Methanocaldococcus jannaschii DSM 2661: one gene and its partners. Each later gene encodes a partner of the first gene's protein in a complex. Each region holds a gene or a part of one and is shown in the gene's direction. Other genes may lie near its edges. The genes, in order: MJ_RS03130, MJ_RS05580, MJ_RS05595, MJ_RS05575 and rpoB.

Region 1 (2,919 bases):
ATAAGAAAGAGGAAGAGAATAGAGAAGAAACTAAAGAAAAACAAGAAGAATAAATTATAGTAAAATTTTTAAATCCAACTATTTTAAATTATTTTTAGAGTATTAATATTATTTGGGAGTATCCTACTCACTCTCACTAAAGTAATTTTTATAAATTCAAAACCCTTAGCCGAAACATTTATATAATGTGGGGAGGGATATTATGGTGTCCTTAGAAGAGGCAGTAATAGCAAGATATACATCCCATGGCGAAAAATTTGAAATTTTAGTTGACCCATATTTAGCGGCTAAGCTTAAAGAAGGGCAAAATGTAGATTTTGATGAGCTTTTAGCTATTGAAGTTGTATTTAGAGATGCAAGTAAAGGGGAGAAAGCCCCTGAAGAGTTACTATCAAAAATATTTGGAACAACAGATGTTAAAGAAATTGCTAAAAAAATTATATTAAAAGGTCAAGTTCAATTAACTGCTAAGCAGAGAGAAGAAATTAGAGAACAAAAAAAGAGGCAAATTATAACCATAATTAGTAGAAACACAATAAACCCTCAAACAGATACTCCACATCCACCGCATAGAATTGAAAAGGCAATGGAAGAGTTAAGAATTAACATAGACATTTATAAAAGTGCTGAAGAACAAGTCCCTGAAATTGTTAAAAAGCTTAAAAAAGTTCTACCTATTAGATTTGAAAAGAGAGATATCGCTGTTAAAATCCCAGCAGAATTCGCTTCTAAGGCATATAATGCTTTATACCAATTTGGAGCTGTTAAGCAGGAAGAATGGCAGCCAGATGGTTCTCTAATTGTATTAATTGAAATACCAAGTGGTATTGAAGCGGAGTTTTATGCTCATCTAAATAAAATAACCAAAGGAAATGTCCAAACAAAGGTTGTTAAGAAATACAGTGAATAATTTATAGATATTAAATAGATATTAAAGACGAGGTGAGAGAGTATGTTCAGCCACACAAAGAAAGTAGGTCCAACAGGAAGATTTGGACCAAGATATGGTTTAAAAATAAGAGTTAGAGTTAGAGATGTTGAAATTAAAGCTAAAAAGAAATATAAATGTCCTGTCTGTGGATTTCCAAAATTAAAGAGAGCTTCAACATCAATATGGGTTTGTGGAAAGTGTGGAGCTAAGATAGCTGGAGGAGCATACACACCAGAAACAGGTGCAGGAAAGGCTGTTATGAAGGCAATTAGAAGAATTGTTGAGAGAAAAGAAGAATAACTTTTCATTATTTAGCATTATTATTTTATAAATTTTTATAACTTTTATTTTTGGGGATGTATATGGTAGAATACAAGTGTTTAAACTGTAAAAAGATAATAAAACTTGAAGAGCTGGGAAAAAGAGCAAGATGTCCTCACTGCAGTTATAAGATATTGGTTAAACTTAGACCAAAAGTAGTTAAACATGTAAAGGCGAGATAAAATGATACTAACAACTTCAAGAAAACCCTCCCAAAGAACAAGAAGTTTTGCGAGAGATTTAGAGAGAACTTTAAATATTCCCTATGTTCAGAGAGGGAAGCTTTCATTAAAGGAGATTTTTGAAATTGATAAGCATGTTCTTTTAATTGGTGAGTTTAAAGCTAACCCTGGAACTTTAGTTGTTTATGATGTTGAAAATGAAAAAAGACTATCAAGCTTTATCTCTGTTAAATTACAGAGAGAGATTTGTGGAGAGAAAATATATAATGATGATGGAATAAGAATAAAAATAAGTAGAGAACTTAAAGATAACGAGGAATTTCAAAAATACTATGAAATTTATGATGAATTTTTATTCCAACATTTAAATATTAATGAGGATAGTGATATAACATTGAGGTTGGAAAAAGACCCAAAATATCTATTTGCTATACAATTTTATAAAGGGAGAGTTAAAATAGGGCCTTTGATTAGAATAAAATCTATTAAGTTGTTTGACAGCCTTTTATAAAGGGATTTTCATGAATTCTTTTGAGTTAATATTGGAGTTTGATAGTGAGGAAGAGGCTGAAATTATCTATAAATCCATATTTTTGGAACATTTAACTTCTCAAATAAAATCCTCCGCCACAATGGAAATAAATAAAAATATAATAACGATAAATGTTAAAGCTAAAGATATTTCTATATTAAAGGCATCTATCTATTCCTACTTAAGATGGATAGGTGTTGCACAAAACATTTATAAGATTTGTAAAGAATGAGGAGGTGGTAATTTGGCTAAGATATTTAGAATAACTGGAATTATGAGCAAAAAAGGTAAAGACCCATTATACTTTAGAAAGGAATACAAAGCATTAAAACCAGAAGATGCTTTAGAGATATTATACTCTGAATTTGGAGGAAGATACAAAGTTAAAAGAAGTAGAATAAAAATCTTAAATATTGAGGAAATAAAGCCAGAGGATGTAACAGACCCTGTCTTAAAGAAATTAGTTACTGCCTAATAGAGACTTAATTAAAGAGAATGATAACCTTCGCATCTAAGTCTTAAATTGATTATTATATAAACTGTAAAATCTCAACATCCATCTTTTTTGTTTATTTTTTTATTTTATAATCCATTTTTAACATTCAATTAAGTCTAAAATTTTATTTTGGTGAGATTGTGGAAGATAAAATTGAGTTTATGGCTAAGCATAAAAAATGGTTCGTAGTGAAAAAATTAAAAATAGATGAAAATACTGAAGATATTGAGATAGCGAGGTTATTGGCATCAATAGATGAGACAGTTTTAAATAAAATCCCTGAATATTTGCCATTTGATATGAATAAGTTGTATGAGATTGCAGATGGAATATATCAAAAGAAAAAAGGAAGGATTACAGAAGAAGAGATTGCAGAAGTTTTAAAGAAATTAAAATCTCCAGCAACTACAAGAAAATTAAATGAGATTACTGAATCAAAGGAAGGTAAGGAGATATT
Region 2 (2,953 bases), 440 kb from region 1 along the record:
GTAGCTGAAGAGACGAAAGAGTTAATTAAGAGAGTTAAAAAGTTTTCAAAAATCCCTGCCTGTGTAGGGTTTGGAATCTCAAAGAGGGAGCATGTTGAGGAAATAACTGAAATAGCTGATGGAGCTATTGTAGGAAGTGCGATTGTTAAGATTGTTGAAAAACATTTAGATGAGAATGGACAAATAAAGGATGAGGAAAAATTCCTAAAGGAGTTGGAGGAGTTTGTTAAAAATCTAAAGGAAGGGACTAAAAAGAAGGCTAAAGTAGCTATAAAAAATTAACAGAATATTCAAATAAAGAAATATTTTTATAGGACAATAAAAGTAAAAAATAAATATGAGAAAAAAATATTTGTAAGGATGCATCACATTTATTACATCATTACCTTGAGTCTCTCTTTTAACCTAATTTTTGTCATTAATTATATTTAAACAAAATGGTAGGGAGGAGTAACCTTGAAGGTCACAGACCACATACTGGTTCCAAAGCATGAAATAGTTCCAAAAGAAGAAGTTGAGGAGATTTTGAAGAGATACAATATAAAGATTCAGCAACTACCAAAAATTTATGAAGACGACCCTGTTATTCAGGAAATTGGAGCTAAAGAAGGAGATGTTGTTAGAGTAATTAGAAAAAGTCCAACGGCTGGAGTTAGTATAGCTTATAGATTAGTTATTAAAAGGATTATTTAAAAAATAGGTGGCAATTATGAGAGAATTAGTAGATGCTTATTTTAAAGAACATGGTTTAATAGACCACCAGATAGAGTCATACAACGATTTTGTAGAAAATAGATTACAAAAAATTATTGATGAAGTTGGATATATTGAAACAGAGATTACTGGAGGGTATAAAGTTAAATTAGGGAAAATTAAAGTAGGAAAACCAGTTATTAAAGAAGCTGATGGTTCAATAAGACCAATAACTCCAATGGAAGCAAGAATCAGAGATTTAACATATTCAGTTCCATTATATTTAGAAATGACCCCTATTATTGGTGAAGGAGAAGATGCAAGGGAAGGGGAAACTGTTGAAGTTTATATCGGAGAACTTCCAGTAATGCTTGGTTCAAAAATCTGCCACTTGTATGGAAAATCAAGAGAAGAGCTTATAGACCTGGGAGAAGACCCTGAAGACCCATTTGGCTATTTTATAATTAATGGAACTGAAAAAGTATTAATTACTCAGGAAGATTTAATTCCAAATAGAATTTTATGTGAGAAGGCAGAGAGAAGTGGAAAGATAGTAGATGTTGCAAAAGTGTTTTCAACAAGACACGGATTTAGGGCTTTATGTACTGTTGAAAGACATCCAGATGGTTTGTTGTATGCTACATTCCCTGGAATGCCTGGGCAGATACCATTGGTTATATTAATGAAAGCACTTGGGGCTGAGACAGATAAAGATATCATTGAGTCAATTGATGATGAAAGATTCTTTATGGAGATTGTTTTAAACATTCAAGAGATTAGGGAAGAGCATAACATAAACTCCCCTGAAGATGCTTTGGAGTTTATTGGAAAGAGAGTAGCTCCAGGGCAGGCAAAGGATTATAGATTAAAGAGAGCAGAAACAGTTTTATGTAACTATTTACTGCCCCATTTAGGAGTTACAAAAGAAGATTTCCCAAAGAAAATTAGGTTCTTAGGAATAATGGCAAGAAACGCTTTAGAACTTTACTTTGGATATAGAGGAGAAGATGATAAAGACCACTACGCATATAAAAGAGCTAAATTAGCTGGGGACTTAATGGAAGATTTGTTTAGATATGCGTTTAGCCAACTTGTTAAGGATATAAAATATCAATTAGAGAGACAAACATTAAGGAACAAAACTCCTTCAATTCAAGCTGCTGTAAGGAGCGATATATTAACCGAGAGAATTAAACACGCTATGGCAACAGGAACATGGGTTGGAGGAAAAACTGGGGTTAGCCAGCTCTTAGATAGAACAAGTTACTTAGCAACAAACTCTCAATTGAGGAGAATAGTTTCACCATTATCAAGGTCACAGCCACACTTTGAAGCGAGAGAACTGCATGGAACTCATTGGGGTAAAATCTGCCCTTCAGAAACTCCAGAAGGTCCAAACTGTGGTCTTGTTAAAAACTTTGCTATAATGTGTAAAGTTACAAGAGAAGAAGATGATAGCAAAGTTATTGAGCTATTAAAATCCTTTGGAATAAATGTTTCTTAAAAGAAACTTTATTTATTATGTTTTTTCTGAGTTTTTGTTGATGTTTAATTTTAATCTTTTCAAAATCAATAAAAATCTCTCTTAGGTGAAAAACTTGGCATCAAGGGAAGTAAATATTTATGTTAATGGAAAGTTAGTTGGAACTACAGACAAACCAGAAGAACTTGTTAATTTTATTAGGGAAAAAAGAAGAAAAGGAGAGCTCCCTCAATATACAACAGTTGCTTACAATGAAGAAAGTAATGACATTCATATAAACACGGATGCTGGAAGGATTGTTAGACCTTTAATAGTTGTAGAAAATGGAAAACCAAAACTAACTAAAGAACATATTGAAAAATTAAAGAAAGGAGAAATTACATTCTCAGATTTAGTTAAAGAAGGAGTTATTGAATATTTAGACGCTGAAGAGGAAGAAAATGCCTATATTGCTCTATCTGAAGAAGAATTGACTGAGAAACACACACACTTAGAGATAGACCCATTAACCATATTAGGTATTGGGGCAGGGGTTGCTCCTTATCCAGAACACAACTCAGCACCAAGAATTACAATGGCTGCAGCAATGGGGAAGCAGTCATTAGGAATTCCAATGAGCAATATAAAATGGAGATTAGATACAAGAGGGCATTATCTCCACTATCCACAAGTTCCAATTGTTAGGACAAAACACCAAGAGATTTTAGGTTTCGATAAAAGACCAGCAGGGCAGAACTTCGTTGTAGCTATTATGAGCTATGAAGGATACAACATGGA
Region 3 (3,311 bases), 450 kb from region 1 along the record:
AGGGGTTAAGTCCAACAGAGTTCTTCTTCCACGCTATGGGAGGTAGAGAAGGATTGGTTGACCAGGCAGTTAGAACTGCTCAGTCTGGTTACATGCAGAGAAGATTAATTAACGCTCTACAAGACTTAAAGACAGAGTTCGATGGAACCGTTAGAGATTCAAGAGGAATTATGATTCAATTTAAGTATGGAGAGGATGGAATTGACCCAATGCTTGCTGATAGAGGTAAGGCAGTAAATATTGACAGAATAATTGATAAGGTTAAGATGAAGTATAACCAATAAATCTCTAAATTCAAAAATTTCAAAACTTTTTCAAAACAATTTTTACATCTTTTAATTTTTTAAGGTGAGAATACATGGACATGGAAGCATTAAAACAAAAAATTGAAGGTTTAGATATACCACAATCATTAAAGGATGAGTTGTTTGAAAAGTTATCAAAAGAGAAGGATTTGACAGAAGAGATGGTAGATGAGATTATTGATGAGGTTGTTAATGCCTATAGAAAGGCTTTAGTTGAGCCTTATGAGGCGGTAGGAATTGTTGCTGCTCAATCCATTGGAGAGCCTGGGACTCAGATGTCTCTACCTTATGAAGAAAAGATTATAATCAAAGAAGGAGAGTTTATAAAGCCAGTTGAAATTGGAAAGTTAGTTGATGAGATGATTGAGAGATTTGGATTTGAGAAGATTGGAAATAGTGAGGTTTGTGATTTGCCTATTGACATCTATGCCTTAAGCTTAGACCAAGATGAAAAAGTGCATTGGAAGAGGATAATAAGCTGTATAAGACATAAGCATAATGGAAAATTGATTAAAATAAAGACAAAGTCAGGTAGGGAGATAACTGCAACACCATATCACTCCTTTGTTATAAGAAAGGACAACAAAATAATCCCAGTTAAGGGTAGTGAGTTGAAGATTGGAGATAGAATTCCAGTTGTAAAGCACATACCCGCAAACTGTGTTGAGGCTATAAACATCTCCGACTATGTTTCTGGTAACTATGTTGTAGATAACATTAACAATAAAATAGCTCCAAAAATAAATGGTAAATCGATTCCAAACAACATAAAATTAGATTATGACTTTGGCTATTTCATAGGAATCTACTTAGCAGAGGGTTCAGTAACTAAATACTTTGTTTCAATTTCAAACGTTGATGAACTTATCTTAAATAAAATTAGAGCATTTGCAGATAAACTTGGTTTGAATTATGGAGAGTATGATAACAACAACGGATTCGCAGAAAGCCATGATATAAGGATTTATTCATCAACATTGGCAGAATTTTTATCAAACTTTGGCACATCATCAAACACTAAAAAGATTGCTGAGTTTGTGTTTGGAGCTAATAAGGAGTTTGTTAGAGGATTAATTAGAGGTTACTTTGACGGAGATGGAAATGTAAATGCAGATAGAAAGGTTATAAGAGTTACTTCAAACTCAAAAGAGTTGATTGATGGAATTGCAATATTGTTGGCAAGATTTAACATCTTTAGTATAAAAACTAAGACGAAAAATCAGTTTGTACTGATAATTCCACACAGATATGCTAAAAAATTCCATGAAGAAATTAACTTCTCAGTTGAAAAGAAAAAATCTGAATTAGAAAGGCTTGTAAGTAGCTTAAATGATGATAAAACCTACGATTCAATCGACATGATTCCTTCAATTGGAGATGCATTAACTAAGTTGGGAGAGAAAGTTGATTATCCAAAGGTAATTTTAAAGAAATTTGAAAGAAAGCAGAAAATTGGAAGAGCTACATTACAAAGACACTTAAGAAGAATAGAAGAATTGGCAGTTAAGAAAGGAGTAAATATCTTAGCTCTAAAAGAGTATTGGTTGTTAAAGAAGGCAGTTGAAAGTGATGTAATTTGGGATGAAATTGTTAAGATTGAGGAAATAAGTTGTGATAAAAAATACGTTTATGACATAAGCGTTGAAGGTTTAGAGACATTTACAACCTTTGATGGAGTTTTAACTCATAACACAATGAGAACGTTCCACTATGCAGGGGTTGCGGAGATTAACGTTACCTTGGGTTTGCCAAGGATGATTGAGATTGTAGATGCAAGAAAAGAGCCATCAACACCAATTATGACTATCTATCTAAAAGAAGAATATAAAGATAATAGAGAAAAAGCTGAAGAGATAGCGAAGGAGATTGAAAGTTTAACCTTGGGAAGTATAGCTGAAAGCATAAGTATTGATTTATGGACTCAATCTATAAAAGTTGAGTTGGATGAGAATAGATTAGCTGATAGAGGATTAACAATAGACGATGTTATTGAGGCAATTAAGAAAAAATTAAAGGTAAAGATTGATGTTGATGGAACTACTTTATATTTAAAAATAAAGACTCCATCAATAAAAGCTCTTAGAAAGAGAATCCCAAAAATCAAAAATATACAATTAAAAGGAATTCCAGGAATTGAGAGGGTTTTAGTTAAAAAAGAGGGAGGAGAATATGTTTTATATACTCAAGGTTCAAACTTAAGAGAAGTGTTTAAAATTGATGGGGTTGATACAACAAGAACAATAACCAATAACATCATTGAAATCCAAGAAGTTTTAGGTATTGAGGCAGCAAGAAACGCTATAATTAATGAAATGAGAAACACGTTAGAGCAACAGGGGTTGGAGGTTGATATAAGGCATTTGATGTTAGTGGCAGATATAATGACTGCTGATGGGGAAGTTAAGCCAATTGGAAGACATGGAGTTGCTGGAGAGAAAGGTTCTGTCTTAGCAAGAGCTGCATTCGAAGAAACTGTTAAGCATCTATATGCTGCTGCAGAGAGGGGAGATGTTGATAAACTGAAAGGGGTTATAGAAAACGTTATTGTTGGAAAACCAATATACTTAGGAACTGGATGTGTTGAACTAACAATAGATAGGGAGTACGAAGAGGGTAAAAATATGGAAGAGTAAAGTTTTTATATTAAAATTTACTTTTAACATTAACATCATAAACTACTATTTTATGGGGATGATGATACATCGATGTGCTGAATATTGATGATGAACGCGCCCTTCTCTGACCTTTAAAAAATTTAAACAAAAATTGATTTAATTTTTTGATGTTTTTATCCTATCCAAAAAGTATATAAATATAGAGAAACTATTATCGAAAACCAATATTCTTACCGGTAGGGAGTTAGGACTTTCGCAGGAGTAAATGTTTTATATTGAATATTGACATTTTTTAGATGTCTAAGTTCCAAAGTTAAAATATATTTGCCTGCGAAAGTCCTAAGAAATCCCTCCGGAGTAAAAAATGAGAAGGAGGGAGAATATGGATGTG
Region 4 (2,920 bases), 440 kb from region 1 along the record:
TAAATTAGATAAAGATGATATAATGGTTATTAATTTGTCTGGAAGAGGGGATAAGGACGTTCAGACTGTTGCTAAGGCATTGGGAAGGGAGATTTAAAGACATATTCGATTACTTGAGACAATCTTAAGAGACATTAAAGGGACTAAAAGCCCTTTAATGTATCCGTTCTGGTCAAGACACCATAGGACTTCGCCCTATTGGGATACCCATTTAAATTAAGATTTTGATCAACCTTTTCTAAAAAGGTTGTTCGGGCAGCTTTTACTAAAAAGTTGGAGTGGATGATTATGAAATTAGCAGAAAAATTTGAAGAGTTAAAAAACAAAGGAGAAAAGGCATTTGTTGCATTTTATGTGGGAGGAGACCCAAACTTGGAAATTTCAGAAAAGGCATTAGAAGTTATTTGTAAGCATGCTGATATTGTTGAGATAGGTATTCCATTTTCTGACCCTGTTGCAGATGGAATTACAATACAAAAAGCAGATGTTAGAGCTTTAAACAGTGGCATGAATCCATTGAAGGCATTTGAGTTGGCTAAAAAATTGAATGAAAAAGCTCCAAATGTTCCAAAGGTGTTCTTAACCTACTATAACATAATATTTAAGATGGGAGAGGAGGAGTTCGTTAAAAAATGTAAAGAGGCTGGAGTTTCTGGGATTATAGTTCCAGATTTGCCAATTGAAGAGGCTGATAGCTTATACAATTACTGTAAAAAGTATGGAGTTGATTTAATATTTTTAGTTGCCCCAACAACACCTGATGAAAGGTTAAAGAAAATTTTAGAAAAGTGTAGTGGGTTTGTTTATGTTGTTTCTGTAACTGGGATTACTGGAGCGAGAGAGAAAGTAGCTGAAGAGACGAAAGAGTTAATTAAGAGAGTTAAAAAGTTTTCAAAAATCCCTGCCTGTGTAGGGTTTGGAATCTCAAAGAGGGAGCATGTTGAGGAAATAACTGAAATAGCTGATGGAGCTATTGTAGGAAGTGCGATTGTTAAGATTGTTGAAAAACATTTAGATGAGAATGGACAAATAAAGGATGAGGAAAAATTCCTAAAGGAGTTGGAGGAGTTTGTTAAAAATCTAAAGGAAGGGACTAAAAAGAAGGCTAAAGTAGCTATAAAAAATTAACAGAATATTCAAATAAAGAAATATTTTTATAGGACAATAAAAGTAAAAAATAAATATGAGAAAAAAATATTTGTAAGGATGCATCACATTTATTACATCATTACCTTGAGTCTCTCTTTTAACCTAATTTTTGTCATTAATTATATTTAAACAAAATGGTAGGGAGGAGTAACCTTGAAGGTCACAGACCACATACTGGTTCCAAAGCATGAAATAGTTCCAAAAGAAGAAGTTGAGGAGATTTTGAAGAGATACAATATAAAGATTCAGCAACTACCAAAAATTTATGAAGACGACCCTGTTATTCAGGAAATTGGAGCTAAAGAAGGAGATGTTGTTAGAGTAATTAGAAAAAGTCCAACGGCTGGAGTTAGTATAGCTTATAGATTAGTTATTAAAAGGATTATTTAAAAAATAGGTGGCAATTATGAGAGAATTAGTAGATGCTTATTTTAAAGAACATGGTTTAATAGACCACCAGATAGAGTCATACAACGATTTTGTAGAAAATAGATTACAAAAAATTATTGATGAAGTTGGATATATTGAAACAGAGATTACTGGAGGGTATAAAGTTAAATTAGGGAAAATTAAAGTAGGAAAACCAGTTATTAAAGAAGCTGATGGTTCAATAAGACCAATAACTCCAATGGAAGCAAGAATCAGAGATTTAACATATTCAGTTCCATTATATTTAGAAATGACCCCTATTATTGGTGAAGGAGAAGATGCAAGGGAAGGGGAAACTGTTGAAGTTTATATCGGAGAACTTCCAGTAATGCTTGGTTCAAAAATCTGCCACTTGTATGGAAAATCAAGAGAAGAGCTTATAGACCTGGGAGAAGACCCTGAAGACCCATTTGGCTATTTTATAATTAATGGAACTGAAAAAGTATTAATTACTCAGGAAGATTTAATTCCAAATAGAATTTTATGTGAGAAGGCAGAGAGAAGTGGAAAGATAGTAGATGTTGCAAAAGTGTTTTCAACAAGACACGGATTTAGGGCTTTATGTACTGTTGAAAGACATCCAGATGGTTTGTTGTATGCTACATTCCCTGGAATGCCTGGGCAGATACCATTGGTTATATTAATGAAAGCACTTGGGGCTGAGACAGATAAAGATATCATTGAGTCAATTGATGATGAAAGATTCTTTATGGAGATTGTTTTAAACATTCAAGAGATTAGGGAAGAGCATAACATAAACTCCCCTGAAGATGCTTTGGAGTTTATTGGAAAGAGAGTAGCTCCAGGGCAGGCAAAGGATTATAGATTAAAGAGAGCAGAAACAGTTTTATGTAACTATTTACTGCCCCATTTAGGAGTTACAAAAGAAGATTTCCCAAAGAAAATTAGGTTCTTAGGAATAATGGCAAGAAACGCTTTAGAACTTTACTTTGGATATAGAGGAGAAGATGATAAAGACCACTACGCATATAAAAGAGCTAAATTAGCTGGGGACTTAATGGAAGATTTGTTTAGATATGCGTTTAGCCAACTTGTTAAGGATATAAAATATCAATTAGAGAGACAAACATTAAGGAACAAAACTCCTTCAATTCAAGCTGCTGTAAGGAGCGATATATTAACCGAGAGAATTAAACACGCTATGGCAACAGGAACATGGGTTGGAGGAAAAACTGGGGTTAGCCAGCTCTTAGATAGAACAAGTTACTTAGCAACAAACTCTCAATTGAGGAGAATAGTTTCACCATTATCAAGGTCACAGCCACACTTTGAAGCGAGAGAACTGCATGGAACTCATTGGGGTAAAATCTGCCCTTCAGAA
Region 5 (2,973 bases), 450 kb from region 1 along the record:
TAGATATGCGTTTAGCCAACTTGTTAAGGATATAAAATATCAATTAGAGAGACAAACATTAAGGAACAAAACTCCTTCAATTCAAGCTGCTGTAAGGAGCGATATATTAACCGAGAGAATTAAACACGCTATGGCAACAGGAACATGGGTTGGAGGAAAAACTGGGGTTAGCCAGCTCTTAGATAGAACAAGTTACTTAGCAACAAACTCTCAATTGAGGAGAATAGTTTCACCATTATCAAGGTCACAGCCACACTTTGAAGCGAGAGAACTGCATGGAACTCATTGGGGTAAAATCTGCCCTTCAGAAACTCCAGAAGGTCCAAACTGTGGTCTTGTTAAAAACTTTGCTATAATGTGTAAAGTTACAAGAGAAGAAGATGATAGCAAAGTTATTGAGCTATTAAAATCCTTTGGAATAAATGTTTCTTAAAAGAAACTTTATTTATTATGTTTTTTCTGAGTTTTTGTTGATGTTTAATTTTAATCTTTTCAAAATCAATAAAAATCTCTCTTAGGTGAAAAACTTGGCATCAAGGGAAGTAAATATTTATGTTAATGGAAAGTTAGTTGGAACTACAGACAAACCAGAAGAACTTGTTAATTTTATTAGGGAAAAAAGAAGAAAAGGAGAGCTCCCTCAATATACAACAGTTGCTTACAATGAAGAAAGTAATGACATTCATATAAACACGGATGCTGGAAGGATTGTTAGACCTTTAATAGTTGTAGAAAATGGAAAACCAAAACTAACTAAAGAACATATTGAAAAATTAAAGAAAGGAGAAATTACATTCTCAGATTTAGTTAAAGAAGGAGTTATTGAATATTTAGACGCTGAAGAGGAAGAAAATGCCTATATTGCTCTATCTGAAGAAGAATTGACTGAGAAACACACACACTTAGAGATAGACCCATTAACCATATTAGGTATTGGGGCAGGGGTTGCTCCTTATCCAGAACACAACTCAGCACCAAGAATTACAATGGCTGCAGCAATGGGGAAGCAGTCATTAGGAATTCCAATGAGCAATATAAAATGGAGATTAGATACAAGAGGGCATTATCTCCACTATCCACAAGTTCCAATTGTTAGGACAAAACACCAAGAGATTTTAGGTTTCGATAAAAGACCAGCAGGGCAGAACTTCGTTGTAGCTATTATGAGCTATGAAGGATACAACATGGAGGATGCTATAGTCTTTAACAAATCAGCAATTGATAGAGGTTTGGGAAGAAGCACCTTCTTCAGAACTTACGATGCGTGTGAGAGAAGATACCCAGGAGGACAGATGGATAGGTTTGAGATTCCTGATAAAGGAGTAAGGGGTTATAGGTCAGAGGAGTGTTATAGATACTTAGAAGAGGATGGAATAGTTGCAGTTGAGTCCCATGTAAAAGGTGGAGATGTAATTGTTGGTAAAACCTCTCCACCAAGATTCTTAGAGGAGCATGAGATAACAATTCAAGTTAAACCACAGAGAAGAGATTCATCAGTTGTTGTAAGACATGGGGAAGAAGGTTATATAGATAAAGTTATATTAACTGAAACAAAGGAAGGAAACAGGTTAGTTAAGGTTAAAGTTAGAGATTTGAGAATTCCAGAGCTTGGAGATAAATTTGCTTCAAGACATGGACAGAAAGGAGTTATGGGACTTACAGTTCCACAGGAGGATTTACCTTTCACTGAGAGTGGAATAGTTCCTGATATCATAATCAACCCACACGCAATTCCATCAAGAATGACTGTTGGGCAGTTATTGGAGATGCTTGGGGGTAAAGTAGGAGCTTTAGAAGGAAGAAGAATAGACGGAACAATATTTAGCGGAGAAAAAGAATGGGATTTAAGAAAGGCTTTAGAGGCTTTAGGATTCAAGCATCACGGTAAAGAGGTCATGTATGATGGAAAAACTGGAAAGAAGTTTGAAGTAGAGATTTACATTGGAATAGCATACTACCAGAAATTACACCACTTAGTAGCTGGAAAGATACATGCAAGAAGTAGAGGACCTGTCCAAGTGCTAACAAGACAGCCAACAGAAGGTAGGGCAAGAGAGGGAGGTCTAAGGTTTGGAGAGATGGAGAGGGATGTTTTAATTGGGCATGGTGCAGCTATGCTATTAAAAGAGAGGCTTATGGATGAATCAGACCCATATGATATCTGTATATGTTCAAAATGTGGAGACTTTGCCATATTAGACTACAAGAGAGGGCTAAAATACTGTCCAATTTGTGGAGAGATTGAAAACCTCTACAGCTCTAAGAAGATACCATTCGTTAGAATACCTTACGCATTCAAGCTTTTATTAGATGAGTTGAAGAGTATGTGTATCTTGCCAAGAATTAAGGTTAGAGATAAGGTTGAATTAGAGGATTTTGAGGAGTTTGTTGAAAAATTGGAGAAAGAAAAAGTTAAACAGAAACAATAAAGAGAAACATTAAAAGACCTTGCTTAACCTTAATCTTGCCTTATTACAATATTTTTAGAAAAATAAAAAGTAAAAATAAAAGCAAATCCTTAATCTTTGGTGATATTGATGGAGAGGTATGAAATCCCTAAAGAGATTGGAGAAATAATGTTTGGCTTGTTGTCTCCAGATTACATAAGACAGATGTCAGTTGCTAAGATAGTTACACCAGACACTTATGATGAAGATGGTTATCCAATAGATGGAGGTTTAATGGACACAAGATTGGGAGTTATAGACCCAGGTTTAGTTTGCAAAACATGTGGAGGAAGGATTGGAGAGTGTCCAGGGCATTTTGGGCATATAGAGTTGGCTAAACCAGTAATTCATATAGGATTTGCCAAAACAATATACAAGATATTGAAGGCAGTTTGCCCACACTGTGGAAGAGTAGCAATAAGTGAAACTAAGAGGAAAGAAATTTTGGAAAAGATGGAAAAATTAGAGAGAGATGGAGGAAACAAGTGGGAGGTTTGTGAAGAGGTTTATAAAGAAGCTTCAAAAG

What was found.
Region 2: MJ_RS03130 (region 1) and MJ_RS05580 share a complex: the UniProt entries of both Methanocaldococcus jannaschii proteins name them as parts of the RNA polymerase complex.
Region 3: MJ_RS03130 (region 1) and MJ_RS05595 share a complex: the UniProt entries of both Methanocaldococcus jannaschii proteins name them as parts of the RNA polymerase complex.
Region 4: MJ_RS03130 (region 1) and MJ_RS05575 share a complex: the UniProt entries of both Methanocaldococcus jannaschii proteins name them as parts of the RNA polymerase complex.
Region 5: MJ_RS03130 (region 1) and rpoB share a complex: the UniProt entries of both Methanocaldococcus jannaschii proteins name them as parts of the RNA polymerase complex.

Annotation. Positions count from the first base shown.
Region 1 is NC_000909.1:525,450-528,368, forward strand. The notes cover bases 108-2,863. They hold MJ_RS03130 (DNA-directed RNA polymerase subunit P), read left to right. Parts: upstream 108-1,293; coding sequence 1,294-1,434; downstream 1,435-2,863. Other genes in these bases: MJ_RS03120 (ribosome assembly factor SBDS), read left to right, coding at 203-910; rpl37A (50S ribosomal protein L37Ae), read left to right, coding at 953-1,231; MJ_RS03135 (rRNA maturation protein), read left to right, coding at 1,436-1,945; MJ_RS03140 (KEOPS complex subunit Pcc1), read left to right, coding at 1,956-2,198; rpl18a (50S ribosomal protein L18Ae), read left to right, coding at 2,211-2,441. In the rest of the region: psmA (archaeal proteasome endopeptidase complex subunit alpha), read left to right, coding at 1-53; more of MJ_RS03150, read left to right, coding at 2,864-2,919. UniProt on the Methanocaldococcus jannaschii protein: DNA-dependent RNA polymerase (RNAP) catalyzes the transcription of DNA into RNA using the four ribonucleoside triphosphates as substrates.
Region 2 is NC_000909.1:970,305-973,257, forward strand. It holds MJ_RS05580 (DNA-directed RNA polymerase subunit B''), read left to right. Parts: upstream 1-709; coding sequence 710-2,197; downstream 2,198-2,953. Other genes in the region: trpA (tryptophan synthase subunit alpha), read left to right, coding at 1-282; MJ_RS05575 (DNA-directed RNA polymerase subunit H), read left to right, coding at 457-693; rpoB (DNA-directed RNA polymerase subunit B), read left to right, coding at 2,283-2,953. UniProt on the Methanocaldococcus jannaschii protein: DNA-dependent RNA polymerase (RNAP) catalyzes the transcription of DNA into RNA using the four ribonucleoside triphosphates as substrates. The Rpo2 subunit (Rpo2N and Rpo2C in this organism) is implicated in DNA promoter recognition and in nucleotide binding.
Region 3 is NC_000909.1:978,348-981,658, forward strand. What follows is about bases 1-3,148. They hold MJ_RS05595 (DNA-directed RNA polymerase subunit A''), read left to right. Parts: upstream 1-358; coding sequence 359-2,938; downstream 2,939-3,148. Other genes in these bases: MJ_RS05590 (LAGLIDADG family homing endonuclease), read left to right, coding at 1-284. Outside these bases: MJ_RS05600 (50S ribosomal protein L30e), read left to right, coding at 3,285-3,311. UniProt on the Methanocaldococcus jannaschii protein: DNA-dependent RNA polymerase (RNAP) catalyzes the transcription of DNA into RNA using the four ribonucleoside triphosphates as substrates. Forms part of the jaw domain.
Region 4 is NC_000909.1:969,459-972,378, forward strand. The notes cover bases 164-2,920. They hold MJ_RS05575 (DNA-directed RNA polymerase subunit H), read left to right. Parts: upstream 164-1,302; coding sequence 1,303-1,539; downstream 1,540-2,920. Other genes in these bases: trpA (tryptophan synthase subunit alpha), read left to right, coding at 289-1,128; MJ_RS05580 (DNA-directed RNA polymerase subunit B''), read left to right, coding at 1,556-2,920. Outside these bases: trpB (tryptophan synthase subunit beta), read left to right, coding at 1-97. UniProt on the Methanocaldococcus jannaschii protein: DNA-dependent RNA polymerase (RNAP) catalyzes the transcription of DNA into RNA using the four ribonucleoside triphosphates as substrates.
Region 5 is NC_000909.1:972,069-975,041, forward strand. It holds rpoB (DNA-directed RNA polymerase subunit B), read left to right. Parts: upstream 1-518; coding sequence 519-2,429; downstream 2,430-2,973. Other genes in the region: MJ_RS05580 (DNA-directed RNA polymerase subunit B''), read left to right, coding at 1-433; MJ_RS05590 (LAGLIDADG family homing endonuclease), read left to right, coding at 2,538-2,973. UniProt on the Methanocaldococcus jannaschii protein: DNA-dependent RNA polymerase (RNAP) catalyzes the transcription of DNA into RNA using the four ribonucleoside triphosphates as substrates. The Rpo2 subunit (Rpo2N and Rpo2C in this organism) is implicated in DNA promoter recognition and in nucleotide binding.